One region of the Alishewanella sp. WH16-1 genome, then DNA from elsewhere that is predicted to be linked to it. Evidence: predicted binding sites of a transcription regulator. Region 1 holds the regulator's gene; each other region holds the start of a gene.
The links. Region 1 encodes sigma-54, which starts transcription at its own class of promoters, with help from an activator protein. Its sites were predicted from a motif close to GTTGGCACGNNNNTNGNNT; they were not measured.

Region 1 (5,195 bases):
GCAGCTTTTCAGGAATTATTACAGCTGCTGCAACTAAGCCCGGCGGCCGTTGCCTATATAGGTGATGATCTGGCGGATTGGGAAGTGATGCAACATTGCGGCCTGGCTGTCGCGGTAAGGGATGCTCATCCTTATTTGCAACGTCATGCTGATATGAAAACCAGCTTACCCGGTGGCTTTGGTGCAGTGCGCGAACTCTGTGATTTGTTGCTAATTGCCCAACAACGTTTTCTGCAATTTGACGGTAGCAGTACATGAGAAAATTTTTAGTGTTGGCAGTGAGTTTACTCGTGCTGTTGGCAGCCTACCTTTGGTTTGCTCCGCACCAGGACAATCTCGACCGGCAACCCGATCGTGAATTTATTCCCGATTATATTGCTGAAAACCTGACCTTGCGTATTTATGACAAGGAGGGCTATATTGCCGATCACTTACAGGCGCGCCGGCTCGAACATTTCGAGCAGTTAGGCTTCACCCAGTTTGAACAGCCGCGTTACACCCTGTTTAATGCCGAACATCGTGCTGCCTGGGAAATCAGCAGCAAAGATGGCATCTGGTTTCCACAGGATAAAATTATACTGGAGCAACAGGTATTGTTACGTAATCTGTTACCAGACGGCTTTATCGAACGGGTAGAAACCGCCTCGCTGCAACTATTGTTGCCGGAAAAAACCTTACAAACCCATGAACCAGTGCGTATTGTTGGCCCTGGTTTTTATATGAACGGCGTCGGTATGTTAGCTGATCTGTCAGCACAGCACATCCAGCTACAAAAGCATCTTGAAACGGTATATTTAAATGAAAACTAACCTGTTCGCCGCGCTATTGATACTGTTTAGCGCCAGCACCCTGGCGGCTAAACCTGATCATCAGTTGCCGATTTCGATTAACGCCGACAATACCCAGGCTTCTATTCGCGATAATACGGCGGTTTATGTTGATAATGTCGAAGTCAAGCAAGGCAGTTTGCTCATTAAGGCGGATCGTCTGGAAATTAATGCCAGTGCCGGTAAAGGCCAGGAAATCTTTATTTTCAGCGGCACCCCTGTAACCTATTCACAACTGCTAGACGGCGAACGTCCCGTCACTGCTCAGGCGAATGAAATTCGCTATGACATTGCCAGTCGTACCCTCACCTTAACGACCGACGCCGAGTTAACCCAAAGCGGCTCCTTGGTGCGGGGCGATATTATCCGTTACAACCTGGAGCGCCAGGAACTAACGGCCGGCAGCGAGCAAAACCGCCGCGTCACGACCATTTTTACGCCGGAAACCAAGGAAAATCCATGAAGTTAGTGGTAGCGCATCTGGCGAAAAGTTATAAAGGCCGCCAGGTAGTAAAAGATGTCAGTCTGGAAGTGAATGCCGGCCAGATCGTTGGCTTACTCGGTCCGAATGGCGCAGGTAAAACCACCACCTTTTATATGATTGTCGGCCTAGTCCCGTCCGATAAAGGGCAAATCACCCTCAATGATCAGGACATTACCTTCGCCCCTATTCATCAGCGCGCCAGAGCCGGTATCGGTTATTTACCGCAGGAGAGCTCGATTTTTCGCAAGCTAACGGTCTATGACAACCTGTTAGCGATACTGCAAACCCGCAAAGACCTGAGCAGCCAACAACGTGAAGACATTGCCGACGAACTGCTGGAAGAGTTTCATATTGGCCATATCAAGCACAGCTTAGGGATGGCCTTATCGGGTGGTGAGCGGCGCCGGGTTGAGATTGCCCGCGCCCTGGCCGCCAACCCGGCTTTTATTCTGCTGGATGAGCCCTTTGCCGGTGTTGACCCGATTTCCGTGTTAGATATCAAAAAGATTATCCAGCATCTGTGTCAGCGCGGGATCGGTGTCTTGATCACCGATCATAACGTCAGGGAAACCCTTGATGTCTGCGAAATTGCCTACATTGTCAGTCATGGCGAGTTAATTGCGGCTGGCTCGCCGCAAGACGTGCTGGCGAATCAACAGGTCCGCGATGTATACCTTGGTGAGCAATTCAGGCTATAGTAAGGGCGTCGGACAACAGTCATATATTCAGGAGAGAATCAGACTTACATGAAGCCGTCTTTACAACTGCGCCTAGGCCAACAGCTGACTATGACACCCCAGCTGCAGCAGGCGATCCGTTTACTACAGCTATCAACTATAGAACTACAGCAGGAAGTTCAGGAAGCTCTGGACGCTAACCCTTTGCTGGAAGGCGATGACGACTATAGCACTGAACATTCAGATACGGATCTGAGTCTGGCAAACCTGAACCGCGATACGCCGGCGACAGACAGTGCCAGCGATGATAACGACGACTTCACTGATTATACCGACCATTCAGAGCGCGACAGCAGCGAGGCAATGACCGAACAGAACATTCAGGACGATCTGCCGCTTGATAACAATTGGGATGATTTAGTCAGCGCTGCGCCGGTAACCAGTGGAGCCCTACCCGATGACGATATGGTTTATCAGGGAGAAACCACCGAGACCTTACAAGACTACTTACGCTGGCAAATGGAACTGACCCCCTTTTCTGCAACTGACCGCGCTATCGCCGAAATTATTATTGAAGCGGTGGATGAAACGGGTTTGCTCACTATCAGCTGCGAAGACATTCTCGAGTCTTTGCAGTTGCCCGATGTGGAAGCCGATGAAGTCGAGGCCGTATTAAAGCGGATCCAGCTATTCGACCCGGTTGGTGTCGCCGCACGCTCAGTGCAAGAGTGTTTGTTAGTGCAGTTGCGGCAGTTTGATCCTGCGACGCCCTACTTAAATGATGCAAAACAAATAATCAGCGAATATACCGACTTTTTAGCTAACCGGGACTTTCGTTCTCTGATGCGGGTGACTAAACTCAAAGAAGAAGAACTGAAGGAAGTGATGCGTTTGATCCACAGCTTAAACCCAAGACCGGGTGCGGATGTGATCAGGCAAGAGCAGCAGTACATTATTCCTGATGTTGTAGTGAGTAAAGTCAAAGGTCGCTGGCAGGTAGAATTGAACCCGGACGCTATGCCTAAGGTTAGGATTAATCAGCAATATGCGGCCTTATCCAGAACGGCACGTAACAGTGCGGATAGCCAGTTTATCCGCTCACATCTGCAGGAAGCGAAATGGTTTCTAAAAAGTTTAGAAAGCCGCAACGAAACCCTGTTAAAAGTGGCCAGCTGTATAGTGCAGCAGCAACAGGCTTTTTTTGAACACGGCGAAGAAGCCATGAAGCCAATGGTACTGAATGATGTGGCCGAGATGGTCAGTATGCATGAATCAACGATTTCCAGGGTGACAACCCAAAAGTATATGCATACACCGCGCGGAATTTTTGAACTTAAGTTCTTTTTCTCCAGTCATGTTAGTACAGAGAGTGGTGGTGAATGCTCCTCCACAGCAATTCGCGCTTTTATCAAAAAACTGGTGGCTGCGGAAAATCCCGCTAAGCCATTAAGTGATAGCAGGATGGCAGAAATTTTGTCTGATCAGGGTATTAACGTTGCGCGGCGTACCATCGCCAAGTACCGCGAATCCCTGTTTATCCCGCCATCCAATCAACGAAAGACCCTGCTGTAAGTGTCTTAACAAGAAGGAAGAGTCTATGCAAATCAACCTAACTGGCCGTCACGTAGAAATTACCGACTCTCTGAGAGAATATGTAGACAGTAAATTTGCTAAACTGGAGCGCCATTTTGAAAACATCAATAATGTGCACGTAGTCCTGAATGTCGAAAAGCTAAAACAAATTGCTGAAGCCAAAATCCATCTGAATGGTGGTGAAGTTTTTGCCGTCTCTGAAGACGAAAATATGTACGCCGCCATTGACCAGTTAATTGATAAGCTGGACAGGCAAGTGATCAAACATAAAGAAAAGTTGTCACGACACTAAGATGATTAATTTAAGCGCTATGTTAGCGGAGAACTGCACGAAAAGTGCAGTTCTTTTTAACAGTAAAAAACGAATCCTCGAATATATCGCCGAACTGGCCCACCAGCAAATACCCGAAATGTCTGAATACAGCATTCTGGAAGCGCTGATGACCCGCGAAAAGCTGGGCTCAACCGGTATTGGCGGCGGTATTGCGATCCCGCATGGTAAACTGGAGTGTGTGACTTCGCCCATTCTGGTGTTTGTTGTCAGTCAGGATCCTATCCCCTTCGATGCCATTGATAACCAGGGTGTTGATATTTTCTGCGCTATCCTGATCCCGAAAGATCAGTGTCAGGCACATTTAACCACGCTATCGGGCATTGCCAAACTGCTTAGCCAGAAAGAGCTAACCAAGAAAATCCGGCACGCCGGCTCAGATCAGCAACTGTACCAGTTATTGGTGGAATCCAGTCAGCTGGCAGGTGACAAATGAAATTACTGGTAGTCAGCGGCCGCTCAGGCTCAGGTAAATCCGTCGCATTACGGGTGATGGAAGATCTGGGCTACTACTGCGTAGATAATATTCCGGTGAATTTGCTGCCCACCCTGGCTAATGCGGTAATGGATCAGTATGAGCGGGTTGCAGTTAGCATCGATGTGCGCAATTTACCGACCGAGCCGGAAGAACTGGCAGAAATTCTGTCCTATTTACCGCGTAAACTCGAACTGACTATTCTATACCTGGATGCTGACCACACCACGCTGATTAAGCGTTTTAGTGAAACCCGGCGTCTACACCCACTTTCCCATCAAGCCATGTCGCTGGACGAAGCGATTTCGCGGGAACAGCAATTGCTGGATCCCATCTCCAGCCGCGCCGATCTGTATATTGATACCACCGAACTCAATATTCATCAGTTAGCGGAATTATTACGCGAACGGATCCTCGGCCAGAAAACCGGCCGGCTGGTGATGTTGTTTGAATCCTTTGGTTTTAAATACGGTATTCCGAAAGAGGCCGATTATGTCTTTGATGCCCGTTTCTTACCCAATCCGCATTGGGAACCGGCGCTAAAGCCGCTTACCGGCCTGGATCAACCGGTAAAAGATTATCTGGCTTCAGAACCAATAGTTGGTAAATACATCTGGCAAATTAATAGCTTTATCAGTAGCTGGTTACCACATCTCGAGCGCAACAATCGCAGTTATCTGACCATTGCCATTGGCTGCACCGGTGGCCAGCATCGTTCGGTTTATATCGCAGAATCTCTGGCAGAAAGTTACCGCAGCCAGCGCGAGGACGTGCAAATTCGCCATCGGGAGTTAACACGTCACCATGG
Region 2 (5,195 bases), on a different contig from region 1:
TTGGCTATCCGTAACTGATCTAAATACTGTTGCGCGGCCTTTTCATCTTTACCGCCTTGCTGCTGCACTATGGTCAGCAACGCCTGATGCACGTCTTTCGCCATCCGGGCGCCGTCACCGCAGATATAGAGGTGTGCACCCTGCTCTAACCATTGCCAGACCTCAGCGCCATGTTTCAGCAGCTTATGCTGCACATAGACTTTTTCCGCCGTATCGCGGCTAAAGGCAACGTCGAGCCGGGTTAGCAAGCCTTGCTTTAAGTAATTCTGCAGCTCTACCTGATACAGGAAGTCCTGGGTAAAGTGTGGGTTACCAAAGAATAGCCAGTTTTTACCGCTGGCGGCACGGGCATCCCGCTCCTGTAAAAAGGCGCGGAATGGCGCAATGCCGGTGCCCGGGCCAATCATAATCACCGGGGTGTCATCATTCTCTGGCAAGCGGAAGTTGTTATTGGTTTCAACAAACACCTTAATGCTGCCGCCTTCTGCTAACCGCTCGGCTAAAAAGCCGGAAGCGCCACCCAGATGCGGTTTGCCATAGGCTTGATAACGCACCACACCCACCGTTAAATGCACTTCGTCCTCTACCTCGGCCTGTGAGGACGCAATAGAATATAAGCGTGGCTGCTGCTTACGTAGCGCATCGACCAGTTGCTGCGCACTAATCAGCGCCGGATGTTCACGCACGATATCGATAATCTGCCGCTCGCTCAGGTAGCTGCGTAGCGCGGTTTTATCGGCCACTAAAGCTTGTAACGCAGCGCTGCCGCTGGCTTTGGCATACTTATCGACAAAGGCCGGGTAGGACTGCGTCAGCTCCAGCTGTTCAGTCAAAGCATCACTAATGGTCAGACGCTCTGTACCCAGTAATACCGGGGTATTAGCGGCAATGCCCGTGAGCAGTAAGAGCTCTTTTACCAGCTGTGGGTCGTTACTGAAATAAACACCCAGCGCATCACCCGGCTGATACCGCAGCCCGGAGCCCGCCAGCGAAATCTCAATATGCCGCACATCTTTGCTGGAATCACGGCCGGTGATCTTCTGATTGGTATACAGCTCAGCGCTAAACGGCTGTTGTTTACTGTAACTGCTCTCTGCCGCCGCCGTTTGGCTGGCCCCCGGCCAGCTAATAACATCAGCCGTTGCCGCCGGCGCCTGCGCAAACTCAGGTTCTAAGGTAGTGATGAGCTGCTGCTGCCAGCTCGTGGCGGCAGTGCTGTAATCGACATCCAGATCCGCCCGCGCAATGATAGCTTTGCCGCCTAATTCGGCGAGGCGCTGATCAAAATCCTGTGCGGTTTTGCAGAAAAATTCATAGCTGGTATCGCCCAAGCCCAATACCGCATAACGCAGCTCTGGCAGCTGTGGCGCTTTTTTACTAAACAGAAAGTTATAAAAGCTGATAGCATTTTCCGGCGGCTCCCCCTCGCCATAGGTCGAGGTGACGATCACTACAAAGCGTTCGTTTTTCAGATTAGCCGCTTTATATTCGGCCAGATCCTGCACCTTAACCGTAAAGCCTTTGCCACTGGCTGCCTTGCCCAGGTCTTCCGCAACATGCTTGGCATTGCCGGTTTGCGAACCATATAGCACTGTTAAAGTCGCGGCTGGTGCCGCTACCGTGGAGGGAGCAACTGCCACACTCTGACCCGCCAATTGGGCACTGGCCGCCAGATAGCCACTAACCCAGGCTTGCTGGATCGGATTAAGCTGGCTTACCAGCCCCTGTAATTGTTTTACCTGCTGTTCAGACAGCGGGCTGGCCTGAGCGACCAGTGACGATAACAGCATAACAAACCCTGCTTAAATTAATTACCCACATTTTAGCCATCCAGATGACTACTGGTAAAAGAATGGATCTCTCTTGGTTATTCCAGAAAGGAATTAAAAACTCAGGCGGCCTGAATAAGTTCTTTCTAAAGACAGTAACAACCACTTAGTCAAACTCACTACTTTTTAGCAAATCCAACAATAAACTTCCTAAGCCCGTCACTAATAAAATAATTTTATTGTTTAAAATCAGCGCATTAATAGTTGGCATTCACTTTGCTCTGCTAACAAGGTCAAATCAGCAAGAAGGATAAAATAATGAAAGCATTACTGTTAACTGCCGCTGTTACTATCTCTAACCCGGCGGTAGCTGAGCAAAGCTGCCAGTTTCAACTTGAACACGATTTACTGATCTCACCCACCCAACTGGTTTTGCAACAACAACAGCAGCCTCTGTGGCGTATTGACCCACAAGGCAGGCTTTGGTTAGCAGACAAAGAGCAAACAACGGATGCCGAAAGCCGGGCGCTGTTACAGCAATATCAGGCTGGCATTCGCCAGCAAGCTAACTCTACGGTGGAGTTAGTGACAGATGCCATGCTGTTGGCGAGTACTGCGGTAGGGCAGGTATTAACTGAACTAACCGGAAAATCATTGCAAGACCATCCGGCGCTGCAGCAGGTGATGGCAAAAATTCAGCTCAGTACCGACAATATTATTATCCGTAATGGCGATACGCTGGAGTTACGTGGCAGCCAGATGTCGACACTGGATCAGGCTTTTGGTCCGGAATTTGATGCAGCAATTGAAAACCTGGTCGAGGAAAGCATGGGCAATATTATGCTGCAAATTGGTAAAGCCATGGTCAATGGTCAGGGCAACTTCGAGCAGCGGATGGAAGCCTTTGGCCAGCGCATGGAAAAATTTGGCGAGCAGTTAGAGCAAAATATGCAGCAAAAAGCCAGTGTGCTGGAGCAGCGCGGTGAAGCCATGTGCCAGCAGGTAGAGCAACTGGATCAACTGGAAAGTCAGATTCAACAACGTTTGCCGGTGATGCAAGATTTTGATTTGTTTAACACTCAGAAAACGGCAAAAAATTAACACCCATTCCTAACCACGGCCTTGGCGTACTGCATCGCATGACAGTACGCCCTTTTTTATTGTGCGACTGGTACTTTTTTACAAAGCGAGGTAGCCTGCAACAGTTAAGCTGAAAAAGGAGTGGTTATGACAATCCAACGTATTGATCCGACAGTGCGTTATTCAGAAGCCGTGATCGCCAATGGGCTGATCTTTTGTGCCGGCATGGTACCTGATACAGATGCTACCGATATTAGCCAGCAAACCCAAAATGTGCTGTCTCAGGTGGATGCCTTACTGGAGCGCTGTTTTAGTGACAGCAAAAAACTGGTCGACGTGACTATTTTTCTGGCCGATATGGCCGACTATGCCGCGATGAATCAGGTGTGGGATGCCTGGCTGCCCGTCGGTGCCGCGCCTGCCCGCACCACAGTAGCAGCGAAACTGGCCGATCCGCATTGGAAAGTCGAAATTAAAGTCGTCGCTGCCCAGTGAGGTCTAGTCGAAAAATGACGGCTTTGCCGGTCATTATCCGTATGATGTTTGCATTCAATGACACGGTAGCCACCACCGCTGCCGTGCGGCTCTCTTAGATATAACGGGAAACACAGATGGTGCTACTGAAAAAACTACGCTGGCCACTGGCCCTTGTAGTTATTGCTATCCTGGCTTACTACGGCCTGAAACCCTACTGGCTAACACAGTTAACCCAGCAGGAAAGTGCCAGAATTATCACGCTGAAGCAACAGGCCGTACCGGCAGCACCACTGCAACGCCTTGATGCTGAAAGAATGATGGCCGACCTGAGTTGGTTAGCGGCAGCTGAGCGGCAAGGGCGGTCTCCCGGTACTGCCGGTGGTATTGCCGCCAGACTCTGGATTGCCGAACAATTTGCGACTATCGGTTTAGCTCCCGCCGGCAGCGAGGGTTATCTGCACCCCTATAGCGTAACCGAGCATTTTTCGTTACGCCGCTGGTTCAGGGGTAAAAACGCGGTGATCCCCGGCGTAGCAGATGCGGCCAACGTACTGGGACTGTTAGCTGGTACTGAACCGGGTTTAAAGCCACTGATTATCACCGCCCACTATGATCACCTCGGCATGCACGGCGATACCATCTTCTATGGCGCCGACGATAATGCCTCTGGCGTCGCCGCCATGTTAGAACTGGCACGTTACCTTAAGCAACAGCCACTGCGTCACTCTGTGCTGTTTGTCGCGTTAGATAGCGAAGAAAAAGGCTTACAAGGCGCAGTAGCGCTGTTTCGCACCGGCCTGTTTGATGCTGACCAACTGCGCTTTAATATCAATATTGATATGCTAAGCCGTGATACAGAGCAGCAGCTATTTGCGGTTGGTAGTTATCATCATCCATGGTTACAGCCTCTGCTACAGCAAGTGCAACAACAGAGTGCGGTCAAGCTGATTGCGGCCCACGACCGACCTTGGTACAAAGCTGGGCATACTCAGGATTGGACACTTAGCTCGGATCACGGTGTCTTTCACCAACAGGGTATCCCTTTTATCTATTTTGGGGTGGCGGATCACGCGGACTACCATACCCCGAGAGACACGGCTGATAAGGTGGATGTGGCGTTTTATCATCAGGTGGTGGAAACCGTGCTGAACTTTTTACAGGTTCTGGATCAACAGCTAGCCGAAAAAGATCGGCTTAATTAACACAATATTGCTGCCATAACTTAAAATCGGTGGTGGTCAGCCATTGCTGACCGCCATGTAATTGAGCATGCATTACCGCCGCCGGATCGTCACTGTGTGGTAAGCCCAGCGCATGGCCAAACTCGTGTTGTAGCGTAACCAGTAAATCCTGTTGGTCCGCGAAAGCATAGATCACCATCTGGCGCTGTGCCTGTCGGATACTCATCACACCAAGCTCGTGGCTGCCGATCACTTGCTGCTGCGGTAGCAAATTATTGCGTTGGGTCACCATTTGCTGCAAACGCTGTTGCTCGGCGTTCAGCTCATCCGCCTGCTGCATCAGCACTCTTTGTTCTTCTTCCAGGAGCCGCCACTGTCGCTGCAGAGCAGCCGGGAGAGTTCGTGCTCCTTGTTGCTCCAGAGTTTGTAACTGTTGTTGATACTCCTGCTGCAACTGCTGTACCCGGCTGTTTTGTTGCTGCACCTGTACTAACTGGCGCTGATACTGCCGCTGCAGCACCTCCAGATGTTCGTCATAGCGCTGCACATTACGCTGTAACAGCAAACGTTGCGCTAATTGCTGCTGCCGCTCATCGTACTGAAAGTGGATCGGAAAGCCTTGCGCGGCGTCATAAGTAAACAGTTGTTGGCCAGTAATCCGGTTCCATTGCTCAGCCGCTTCGGTGAT
Region 3 (5,195 bases), on a different contig from region 1:
GCTTTGGTGGCACCAATGCCACCTTAGTAATGCAACGCTACAAAGGGTAATGCAACGCGACAAAGCGTAATGCAAGGCCATAACGGCTAACTGCAGCTGTTATAACTTAAGGCGCTGACATCAGCGCCTTTTTTCTTGCTCAAGTTCAGTTCTTGCGACACGACTTTTCTTGCTAGAATGCACCCATCCGAACAACGGGGCCGATAATGAACATTTACGCTGATGAAAATATGCCGCTAGTGCGCGAGTTTTTCGCCGATCTTGGCGAGGTAACCACCTTTGATGGCCGTAACGTCAAGGCTGAGGCATTGCGCGAGGCCGATATCCTGCTGGTGCGTTCGGTAACGCAAGTCGATGCCAGTTTGCTATCACAGAATAACCGCTTACGTTTTGTCGGCACGGCTACTATCGGTACTGAACATGTTGACAGAGATTATTTAGCTTTCCGGCAGATTAGCTTTAGTTCGGCGCCCGGCTGCAATGCCCAGTCGGTGCTGGAATATGTACTTAGCAGTTTATGGTTTCTGGTTGAGCGTTATCAGTGGTCATTGCAGCATAAAGTGCTGGGTATTGTCGGGGTTGGCAGTATCGGCCAGCGTTTAGCAACCGCGGCAAAGGCGCTGGGGATCCCGCTGCTGCTCTGCGATCCGCTGCGAGCTGAGCAAGAGCCGGATTTTCCGCATACCGATTTTGCCACCTTGTGTCAGCAGGCCGATATTATCAGTTTTCATACCCCGCTTGAAAAATCCGGGCCTTATCCCAGCTATCACCTATTAGATACAGTACACTTGGCGCAGCTAAAACCTGACTGCGCTATTATCAACGCCTCGCGCGGCGCCGTGATCGATAATCAGGCGCTGCTGACGGCGCAACAGCAGCAGCGTCGGCCGCTGGTGCTGGATGTGTGGGAACAGGAGCCGGATATCTTGTTGCCGCTACTGCCGTATTGCGATCTGGCCACCGCGCATATTGCCGGCCATAGCGTCGAAGGCAAGGCGCGGGGCACCGAAATGCTGTATCAGCGCTGCTGTGAGCTGCTGCAACAGCAGCCCAAGGTGACCCTGGCCGCGCTCTTGCCGGTACCAGCGATGGAAAAACTACAACTTTCCGCTAATTTTGGGCTTCCAGATGTCCAAAATCTCGCCAGGATGTTATATGATGTGCGGCGGGATGATGCCTTGTTCCGGTATCATATAACAGGTCACGGGTTTGACTGGCTCAGAAAGTCTTATCCTGCGAGGCGCGAGTACAGTGCGCTACAACTGAGTGGCCCGGCTTTACCGGCCTGGCTTGACTCCTTAGGCTTTAGTCGTCAGTAATAAGAGGATGCACCGCATGGCGTCGCAATACAATGTCGCAGTTTTGGGCGCGACCGGTCTGGTCGGCCAACATTTAATCGAAATTCTGGAGCAGCGTGATTTTCCGGTTGCGCAACTGTTCCCGCTGGCCAGCAGCCGCTCGGCCGGTGGTACTGTGACCTTTAAGGGTAAAAAGCTGACGGTGCTGGATGCTGAAACCTTTGACTGGAGCCAGGCACAGATTGGTTTATTCTCCGCCGGTGGCAGTGTCTCGGCGATTTATGCCCCTAAAGCCGCGGAAGCGGGCTGTGTAGTGATTGATAACACCTCGCATTTCCGTTACGAAGCGGATATTCCCTTAGTGGTGCCGGAAGTTAACCCTGAGGCCATTGCTGATTACCGTAACCGTAATATTATTGCCAACCCCAACTGTTCAACGATTCAGATGTTGGTGGCGTTAAAGCCAATTCATGATGCCGTTGGCATTAGCCGGGTCAATGTCGCGACTTATCAGTCGGTCAGTGGTGCCGGACAATCGGCAGTAGAAGCCCTGGCCAGCGAAACTGCACAGCTGATGAACGGCCGGCCACTGGATGAGCAGGGACAGTTTGCCCGGCAAATCGCTTTTAACGTGATTCCGCAGATTGATGTGTTTCTGGAAAATGGTTACACCAAAGAAGAAATGAAGATGCACTGGGAAACTCAGAAGATTCTGGGCGACAGCAGCATCGCCGTTAATGCCACCGCAGTACGGGTGCCGGTATTCTATGGTCACGCCGAAGCAGTGCATATCGAAACCCGGATGCCGATTTCGCCAGAGCAGGTAAAAGCCCTGCTGGCCAATGCGCCGGGTGTGGTATTACTGGAGAACAATGCCGACTTCCCAACCCAGGTTTGCAGTGCTACCGGTAAAGATGAGGTCTTTGTTGGCCGTATTCGTCAGGATTTATCCCACGAGAATGGTATAAATATGTGGATTGTGGCCGATAATATTCGTAAAGGTGCTGCCACCAACAGTATTCAGATCGCCGAAGTGCTGATCCGCGACTATCTGTAGTCAGATAATCGTAAAGTAGTATATTACTGTTACAGGCCGCTTTTGCGGCCTGTTTTCATTGTGGCTGCCGCTGCGCCTCTGGTCAGTTTCCGGCATCTGCATTATAGTTGGCGGGCTGACTTTGAGAATGATGGAACACTGTTTGCATAGCTCTGAAATAAAGTTTGGCTTAATGACGTGAGTCTGGTTGCTCGGCTAAGGAAAACTGATGCCCGTTCGTATTTTATTCGTATTGCTACTTGTCAATTTTTCGGCGTTTGCGTTCTCACAAAGTGCGCCAACACAGATCCGTGGCCCGAAAAGCAGTGATAATGCCTTTACCCAGCAACAGTTTGGCCCGCTGACGGCCAGCGATACGCTATGGCGGATTGCCGAGCAGGTTAAACCCAATGATAGCGTGACCACCTATCAGGTGATGTACGCGCTGTTTCTGAAAAACCCGGGCGCCTTTAACGATGCTAACTTTAATCATTTACGGCCGGGCGCAGTCTTAATTCTGCCAGATTTGCGGGAAATTCGTAGTGTCGATGCGGAACAAGCACGACGCAAAGCGGATTTGGATGATCAGGCCTGGGCGGAACGTACCCGTCGTGAAGCCGAGGCCCGTGCCAGAGCCCGCGAACAGACTACCAAGCCGAATCAGGTGCAGCAGCAGACATTGGCCGAGTTGAACGCCTTAAAAGATAACTATCAGAGCTCGATGCAACTGATTGAAGGTATTGCACGCGAAAACGAGCAACTGCGTGCTTCATTGGGCCGGGTACAGCAGGAGTTAGAGGGGCTGAAAAACCAGCTGGCCGAAGACAGTGAATTACAACAGCAACTTAACCAGCTATTACAGCAGCAACAACAAATCTTGGCTGAACAGGAAGCACGGCGGCAAGCTGAGGAAGCTGCTCGCGTAGCTGCCAGCGAAAATCAGCTGGCCCAGTTGTTGAATAATCCGCTGAGTTGGGTGTTAGCGGCCATTACACCAGCGTTGCTGGCATTGTTCGGTGTCATGGTGTGGATTAGAAAACGTGGCCAGAAAACTGAGCAGGTAGTTGCCGCCGCGACCAAAGAGCCTGTTGCGCCTGTGGGATATCAGTCGCCGGTGCCTCCGCTGGATAATAGTCAGGATTTTGACGATAGCTTATTTACGCTCGACGACAGCTTGCTCGATGATGCCTTTGAAACCCCGACAACGGCTAAAGCCGGTGCGGCGGCGAAGAATCTGGGTGACGATGATTTGCCTGACTTTAGCGACGATATCTTACTGGATGATTTTGACAACGCCGATCCGCTGAAATCAGAGTTACTCGACGTGCCACAGGATGAGTCACTGGATTTCTCGCTTGATGATGATACTCAAATAACCACCGATACTGCAGATGACTTGATGTTACCTGACAGTGATGAACTGAGTTTTGATGCTGATAATATTTTGTCTGATACCGATCTGGCCTCATTGCTAGACGTTGAAGACGAAGCAGAGGAAGTGATTGAACTGGCCGATCCTGAACAAGCTGAAGCGGCTTCGCTAATGCCACAGCCACAACCAGAGGTCGAAGACGCTAGTTTAGACAGTCAGGACGATATCGATAATCTGTTGGAAGAAATTGAGCTGGATTGGCCGGTAGACGAAGCGACACCGCGCAATGATCAGACTGTGGCACCGACCGAACTAAGCGAGATGCCTGAGCCAGCCGATACCGGGGTGGCGACGGATAATCTTGAGGCGGACTGGGCGCAGGAGCTGCAAGAGTCAACAGCAACGGATACCAAGTTTGACAGCTCAGAGCTGGAGGCCTTTGCCGAGCAACTGGCCGCAGAGGGAGATTTTCCGGAGCAGGATGATGAGGAATTAATTACCGAAGATGAAGCCCGGTTGCAGGACGAGCTGGATGACATTTTGGTACAAGCGGCGGAGCAGACCCGAGCCGCTGAGGAAGCTGAGGCGGCACTGGATGCTGAAGCCGGCGTTGATGGTGATGCTGCACTGAATGCGGAAGCAGACCTTAATATTGAGGCTGCACTTGACGTGGAAGCAGATATTGCTGCTGAGGGCAGTGCAGAATCACTGAACGATGATTTGCTGCCAAGCGAGGATGCGGCAGACGACATGGCGCAAACCGAGCCATTAGCGCCAGAAGCTGACGAGATAACCGAAGCCCTGCATGAGTTCGACTTTGCTGAGTTAAACGAAGCAGACGCCGAAACTGGTGTTAATCTGGATTTGGGGGTGGCGGATGATAGTTCGGTGGTGCGGCCAACCGAGGCGACACTGGCCGTCGAAAACCCAAGCCAAATGCTGGAGGATTACCCCGAACTCGATTTAAGTGATTTTGATCCGGAAAATGAGCAACAGCTGGAAGTGTTGTCACGTCAGCTGGAGACCTTAACTACTGAGCCGGATTACGAGCGGGATGGTCGTGACGAAAGGGTCGAGTTAACACCAGAAGCTTTTAATTTATCCGATTTAGAAGACAGTCAGTTTGACGATTTACTTGATGAACTCGCCCAAACCGAGGTTGTAGTTGCCACAGATGACATTGAGCCGGCACAGGATCTGGAGGCGGAACCGGACCTTGAGTTAGCCGCTGCTGATGAGCAATCGGATTCGCCAGCTGACACGACTGTGACCGGGGTCTCAGACGCTGATTTTGTCGAAATTGATAATTTGTTGTCCGCGCTGGAACAGGGTGATAACGATGACAGCCGGTTTGAGCAGTTAAATGTGGATGTGGGGCTGGATGAGTTTGCTGATATTATCGGTGAACACACGAAAATGGACGTTGATCAGGAAGACAATGGTTTTGCGGCTAAGCTGGATCTGGTGCGTGCTTATATCGAGATGGATG

Region 2: the regulator sigma-54 is predicted to act here: its motif matches at 2,033-2,051, upstream of AAY72_RS07220 (DUF2884 family protein).
Region 3: the regulator sigma-54 is predicted to act here: its motif matches at 2,485-2,503, upstream of AAY72_RS14105 (FimV/HubP family polar landmark protein).

What each region holds. Positions count from the first base shown of each region.
Region 1 covers NZ_LCWL01000077.1:56,425-61,619, reverse strand. Annotated here, with positions in the region: gene kdsC (3-deoxy-manno-octulosonate-8-phosphatase KdsC) at 1-258, shown strand, start outside; gene lptC (LPS export ABC transporter periplasmic protein LptC) at 255-809, shown strand; gene lptA (lipopolysaccharide transport periplasmic protein LptA) at 799-1,290, shown strand; gene lptB (LPS export ABC transporter ATP-binding protein) at 1,287-2,009, shown strand; gene AAY72_RS07090 (RNA polymerase factor sigma-54) at 2,058-3,560, shown strand; gene hpf (ribosome hibernation promoting factor) at 3,586-3,873, shown strand; gene ptsN (PTS IIA-like nitrogen regulatory protein PtsN) at 3,875-4,348, shown strand; gene rapZ (RNase adapter RapZ) at 4,345-5,195, shown strand, end outside; gene AAY72_RS07070 (HPr family phosphocarrier protein) at 5,192-5,195, shown strand, end outside.
Region 2 covers NZ_LCWL01000078.1:12,035-17,229, reverse strand. Annotated here, with positions in the region: gene AAY72_RS07225 (assimilatory sulfite reductase (NADPH) flavoprotein subunit) at 1-1,790, opposite strand, end outside; gene AAY72_RS07220 (DUF2884 family protein) at 2,088-2,870, shown strand; gene AAY72_RS07215 (RidA family protein) at 2,997-3,344, shown strand; gene AAY72_RS07210 (M20/M25/M40 family metallo-hydrolase) at 3,461-4,528, shown strand; gene AAY72_RS07205 (matrixin family metalloprotease) at 4,521-5,195, opposite strand, start outside.
Region 3 covers NZ_LCWL01000132.1:773-5,967, reverse strand. Annotated here, with positions in the region: gene fabB (beta-ketoacyl-ACP synthase I) at 1-50, shown strand, start outside; gene AAY72_RS14115 (4-phosphoerythronate dehydrogenase) at 207-1,319, shown strand; gene AAY72_RS14110 (aspartate-semialdehyde dehydrogenase) at 1,336-2,355, shown strand; gene AAY72_RS14105 (FimV/HubP family polar landmark protein) at 2,564-5,195, shown strand, end outside.